Regions from separate parts of the Candidatus Syntrophocurvum alkaliphilum genome, predicted to be linked through region 2. Evidence: predicted binding sites of a transcription regulator. Region 2 holds the regulator's gene; the other holds the start of a gene.
What was found. Region 2 encodes NrdR, which represses ribonucleotide reductase genes. Its sites were predicted from a motif close to CACNANATNTNGTG; they were not measured.
Positions count from the first base shown of each region.

Region 1: SYNTR_RS11100 (ribonucleoside triphosphate reductase) is a predicted target of NrdR. The motif match lies at 1,423-1,436, and genes of this name have one in related genera.

Region 1 is NZ_CP046457.1:2,275,539-2,278,977, reverse strand. Features, by position in the region: gene SYNTR_RS11100 (ribonucleoside triphosphate reductase) at 1-1,369, opposite strand, end outside; gene argF (ornithine carbamoyltransferase) at 1,857-2,795, opposite strand; gene SYNTR_RS11090 (aspartate aminotransferase family protein) at 2,808-3,439, opposite strand, start outside.
Region 2 is NZ_CP046457.1:1,102,850-1,106,288, reverse strand. Features, by position in the region: gene SYNTR_RS05430 (rod-binding protein) at 1-344, opposite strand, end outside; gene flgG (flagellar basal-body rod protein FlgG) at 351-1,136, opposite strand; gene SYNTR_RS05420 (YlmC/YmxH family sporulation protein) at 1,492-1,785, shown strand; gene nrdR (transcriptional regulator NrdR) at 1,864-2,313, shown strand; gene SYNTR_RS05410 (hypothetical protein) at 2,314-3,147, opposite strand.

The DNA of each region.
Region 1 (3,439 bases), 1.2 Mb from region 2:
AACCTGATTCAGTTAAGTTTTCTAAAACTTTTCTCTTTATTTCTAAACTGGTTTTAGCCTTATCCATTACTTCGGCTAACCTTTGGTAAAATTCCTCTTCGGTGCTTGCTAAGTATGCTATTCGACTCATGTTAATAGTTACAACTCCAATGGAGCCAGTTAAAGGATTTGCTCCAAAAAGCCCACCGCCACGTTTTCTAAGCTCTCTATTATCAAGCCTTAAGCGACAACACATACTTCTAGCATCCTCTGGGTTCATATCTGAACCTATAAAGTTTGAAAAGTAAGGAATACCATATTTAGCGGTCATCTCCCAAATCTTATCATAGTTAGGGTTGTCCCAATCAAAATCTTCAGTAATGTTATAGGTAGGAATTGGGAATGTAAATACTCTTTCCTCCACATCTCCTTCCATCATAACTTCAGCAAATGCTTGGTTAAACATATCCATTTCTTTTTGGAATTCTCCATAAGTAGCATCCATATGCTTACCACCTATGATTACTGGTTCATCCTTCATAAATTCAGGTACCTTTAAATCTAAGGTAACATTAGTAAATGGTGTTTGAAAACCCACTCTTGTTGGCACATTCATATTAAAGACAAATTCCTGAAGACCTTGCTTGGTTTGCTTATAATCAAGGTTATCATATCTGATAAATGGAGCTAAAAGAGTATCAAAGTTTGAAAACGCTTGTGCTCCTGCTGCTTCACCCTGAAGGGTAAAAAAGAAGTTTACTATCTGTCCAAGTACTGATCTAAAGTGCTTTGCCGGACCCGAAGCTACTTTACCCCGCACTCCTTTAAAACCTTCTTGCAGTAAATCTCTAATATCCCAGCCAACACAATATACCCCTAATATTCCTAAGTCGTGTATATGGAAATCTCCACTATTATGAGCCTCTCTTACTTCTGTTGGATAAATTTGGTTAAGCCAATATTGAGATACTATTACTGAAGAGATATGAAAATTCATTCCCTGTAAGGAATAAGTCATGTTAGAATTTTCTTTTATTCTCCAATCATTTTTCTCAAGATATGATGAAATAATTTGGTTATTTAATAACAGTTGACTAGCATCACGAGCATCAGCACGTTGCTTACGATATAAAATATATGCCTTAGCAGTTTTATAGTGACCGTTTTTAACTAGAACACGCTCAACTAAGTCCTGAATTTTTTCAACTGTTGATATTTCTTCATCATCTATATATTGTGCAATCTCTACTACTTTGTCTGTTAACTCTACAGCTGTTTGATAATCTTTACCTCCAACTGCTTGCGCTGCTCCCCATATGGCCTTAGTTATTTTTTCTTTTTCAAACTCAACAATACTACCATCTCTTTTTATAATCTTACTTATATCCACTAATCATTTCCCCTTTGAAAACCACAATATATATGGTATGTTTTATTTTACACCACAATATTCAGTATATGTGCTTTAAATATTCTCCTATTCTATAAGCAAAAAGACAAGTTCTTGTTAGATTAGTTAGCCTATTTAAGAAAATATTACCTTTATATTTGTTTGTTTTATTCAATGATTCTTAAAATTTCGTTTTATAAATCTTAAAAATAATAAAAACGAGCCAACTGACCCGTCCCAGGACTTTCTTTCTGCTTTTTGTCTTAATTACTTCTAATTTTTTCAAATTTCTCCTTGTTTTAACCAATTTCTTTTTGATTGTTACTAGTTTTTGTCTTTATAATAGAATATATAACCATTAAACGTAGAAGAGAATTCATTGTCTGCGTTAAAACAACTAAGTCTATAGTCTAGGGAATGAATTCTCCCCTACGATTCATTTCACTTATGTTTTAGATAAACAAGTTTACTAAAGCCTTTAGTATTTCTACATTAATACCGCCATTATAGCTTTGTGAGCATGTAGTCTATTTTCTGCTTCTTCAAATACTACTGATTTAGGTCCATCCATTACTTCGTTAGTAATTTCTTTACCTCTTTTAGCCGGTAAACAGTGTAATACAATTGCATCTTCCTTAGCATAAGATAATAAATGGTCATTTATTTGATATTTTTTAAATTTGTTTTCCTTTTCATCAGCTTCATCTTCTTGACCCATACTAGCCCAAACATCTGTATAGATTACATCTGCATTACGCGCAGCTTCAAATGGGTCTTCTATGACTTCAAGCTTTGCTCCAGTTTCTAATGCATCCTCTTTAGCAGAGGTTAATACTTTATCATTAGGTTCAAAACCTTCAGGGGTTGCTATTGTAATATTCATCCCCACCTTAGCTCCACCAAATAATAAAGAATTAGCTACATTATTTCCATCTCCTATAAAGGCACATTTTAAGCCTTCTAGTTCATCTTTGTATTCTTGAATAGTCATTAGGTCACCTATTATTTGAGTTGGATGTAATAAGTCTGTTAAGCCATTTATTACTGGAACACAAGACCACTTAGCTAGTTCAATTACTTCATCATGATCAAAGGTTCTTATCATAATACCATCAACCATGCGGGATAATACTTGTGCTGTATCTTTTATAGTTTCTCCTCGGCCTATCTGTATGTCACGAGGACTCAAAAACAATGCATGTCCTCCAAGCTGATACATTCCTACTTCAAAAGCAACTCTTGTCCGAGTTGATGATTTTTGAAAAATCATACCTAAAGTTTTTCCTTCTAATATTTTATGTGGTATTTCGTTCTTTTGTCTTGCTTTTAGCTGTGCTCCGACCTCTAAAATGTGTAAAATATCTTCGGCTGAAAAATCATGAATACTAATAAAGTGTTTTCCCCTTAGATGATCTTTTATTATCATTGTTCACTCCCCTTAATTCCATTCCTTTAAAGCTTCTTTTAATATAGAAACAGCTTGTGTTATCTCCAACGATTTTATATTTAAAGGTGGTACAAAGCGTAATACATGAGTACCAGCACCTATCAAAAGAAGACCTTTATTCATGCATATACTAATAAGATCTTTAACCTCTGTATCAAACTCAATTCCAAGCATTAGACCCTTTCCTCTAATGTTCTTTATTCTACTATCATTTAATTCATTTATCCCTTTGAAAAGTTGCTCTGCGGCTTTATCAACATTATCAAGAAATTGCTGTTCACTTATTGTATCTACCACCTCATTTGCTACTACTGTAGCCAAATAATTACCTCCAAAGGTTGATGCATGATCACCTGGAGCAAAACCATTAGCTGCATCATCTGTAGCTAACATTGCACCAATTGGAAAACCTCCTCCTAGTCCTTTAGCTAGTGTTATTATGTCTGGAGTAACACCGTATGTCTGATAACTAAAAAATTCACCTGTTCTACCTATTCCTGTTTGAACCTCATCAAATATTAATAATAAATTCTGTTGATCGCAAATTTTCCTTATTTCTTGTAAAAAGTTTAAGTCTGCTGGTGTAATTCCACCTTCACCTTGTATAGCTTCAACCATTATTG
Region 2 (3,439 bases):
TATATTTTACCACTTAATTGTTTATATAGTATATCTGCAATTCCTATTGAGCCCTGCTTGCTTATTTTCTTAGAATATTCTTCATAAAGCATTGATTCAAAAACATCGAGTCCAAAACTATTTCCCATTAAATCCGTTCTAGGAATAGTTGCACGCATTGAATCAAACATTTTATTTACAAAAACACTTTCTAAATCTTGACAAGCTTTATATAATTCCTTTTTATTATCTTTTTCTATTTCAGTATTTAATAGTTTTTTAAATTCAGATTTTGTATTTTTGCTTTGTGAGTCACTTTGAATATTATTTATTTTTGTATTTATTAAACTAGAATTAATTTTCATTTTCTATTATCTCCTTAAATTAGAAGCAGTTTGTAACATTTCATCAGAAGATTGTATTACTTTTGAGTTAATTTCATATGCTCTTTGAGCAGTTATCATATTTACCATTTCTTCAACAATTTGAACATTGGATGCTTCTAAATAACCAGATTGTAAACTAACTGTTGAATCATCTAGTGGATCCCATAATATAGCTTCACCCGAATTTATTGTTTCTTGATATAAGTTTTCTCCAAGTTTATCTAAACCAGATGGATTTATAAATTTAGCTAATTCTATTTGTCCTGCTTCTATTGGTTGATCATCGTCTGGTATCATATAACTAACGGTACCATCACTTTCAATAGTTATATCGTAAGCCTCTTCTTCAATAAAATCTACTCCTAATAAATAGTGTCCTGCGGAAGTAACTAATTGGCCTTCGGCATCAATTTTGAGTGCACCATCTCTAGTATATAATGGCTCATCATAACCAGGTACTTCTACTTGAAAAAAAGCATTACCGTTGATTGCAATATCGAGTGGATTGTCTGTTGCTTGAAAATTCCCTTGGGTAAATAGGGTATGGGTTGCAGCAGGTTTTACACCAAGACCTACATCAAGTCCAACTGGTTCATTTACATCAAATCCAGCAGCTGGCCTACGAATTGTTTGGTACAAAAGATCTTGAAATTCAACCCTTTGTTTTTTATATGCAGTAGTGTTTACATTAGACATATTGTGTGCAAGTGTGTCTACGTTTAACTGCTGTGCATGCATACCTGTACTAGCAGTATAAAGAGCCCTCATCATATGTATTTGTCCTCCTTAACATTAGCTTTTCGATACTTCAATCGTTCAGTATCGATTGGGCTCCTCGTTAGAGTCCAGCCCTTAATTATATTTAATCTTTGATTATATCGTTAAAAATAACTATAAACTTGAATATATATTTCCCTAATATACTACATTGAACATTTAATATTGGAGAATATGGTTAAAAAATAAATTTAATCTTTAGATTGCTTAAAATATTATATATTTTTGTTGAAATATTTTTTTAAAAGAAACAGAAACATTTTTAACAATTTCTCATAAATTATAAGTAGATGAGTATATTTTAATTTTAGTGTAATTAATATACCACAGTTAGTAGGGGGGGATTTGTGTGGTGAAAATATCTGATATTCGTAATCGAGAAATAATAAATATATTAGATGGAAAGAAACTAGGAAATATTATTGATATAGAATTGGATTTAGAAAACGGCAGGATTTTAGCATTTATACTACCTGGAAGAATGCGAGGGTTTAGTATTTTTTCTAAAAGAGAGGAAGTTGTTGTTCCTTGGGATAAAATAATTAGGATAGGAAGAGATGTTATTTTAGTAGAAGTACCTGTCTATAATGAGATAGATCGGTATAGAGATAATAGATTACCTGACGATGATGATCTTTATTAAGAGTTATTAGTATTGAATTATAATGTTTCATTAGTCATAATAAGGGCATAATTAAAACTATTTAGAAGGTGGTATTAGGTGAAATGCCCGTATTGTAAAGAAATGGAAAACAGAGTCATTGATTCTAGATCAGGTGAAGAAGGAATCTCAATACGAAGAAGAAGAGAATGTGTTTATTGTAGAAGAAGGTTTACCACCTACGAAAGAGTTGAAGAGCGTCCTTTTTTAGTAATAAAAAAGAATGGGATTAGGGAACAATTTAATAGGGAAAAGCTATTAAATGGTGTGACTAAGGCTTGTGAAAAAAGACCTGTTAGTATGGAAAAGATAGAAAAATTAGTTGCAGAACTAGAAGGGGACCTACGAGATAGATATGAACGCGAAGTTAGCAGTTTAATTATCGGCGAAAAAGTTATGGACAAGCTTAATATTTTAGATGAAGTGGCCTATATACGCTTTGCTTCAGTTTATAGACAGTTTACTGATTTAAATAGCTTTATTAAAACAATAGAGCAATTAAAAAAATAGTTAATCATTAAGATAATCATTTAATTCTTCAATAATCATCTTAACAGGGAAAACCTTTTCTTCAACTCTACTTATTGAACGACCGTAATAATACATTCTATCTGAATATCTACCCATATTTCTATTTTTTTTAGGAAGGTCTTCAATTGCAACCCATTTTTGTGCAGATGATTTAGGTAAATGAAATACGTATTTATATTTATCTATTTGTATAACGAATTCAATTAAGGAGTAATATTCTTTTTCTACTGCCTGAATAAAGCACTTAGTACAATAAAGTTCTTTTTGCATATATTTAGTATATGTAATATTAGCTGTACGTGCATTATCTTTACAATCTTCGCATAACCATATTTTCTTTTTATCTGGACCAATTAGATAACTGGTCTTTATTATATTTTTATTATCATTATAAATTTTATTTAAGACTTTATTTTTTAGTTTATAGAGTTTAGAGCTTAAATCTGTTAATGTTTTTGCATAATGATTTAAATGAAATAAATAAAAACAAATTTTTAGCAATTTTGCTTCATGTTCAGGATAATATGCAATTTTTTCTAAATAATTTTCATAATAATTTACAGTCCGTGAAACTTTTTTAAAGTCACATATTGGCCTATTACCTATACTCTTTTTTTTACTTTTTTCATAAATTTCTGCTAATGAAGAGTGTACATCAAGATTATTAACTTCATATTCTGAAAATAAATATTTTATACCTTTATTCGGGTAGTGATTAGTTTTTGATACTGTTAAATAACCATAATTGATTAAGTCATGGACCTGTCTGTTAGTAATATTTAATTTTTTTGCTATTTGGCTTATAGTTAACATAATTTCCCCCTAAAAAAAAGGAATACATAGTCTTTAATGATAAAATTGATTCCACTGCAGAAAGCAACCTTTATGCAAAACTATTTATAATTATTCATCGTTTGCTTTGCAAATATGTTTTGGTAGTGGAATCAATTCTTAATTCTCAATTCTTAATTTTTAATTGAGGTTGGGAAACAAAGTTTCCCTTTATTATTGATATTATATAATATATAGAAAAGCTTTGCTTTTCATCATTAATTAAGAATTAAAAATTTAAAATTCAAAATTGATTCTACTGCGTAGAATAGTA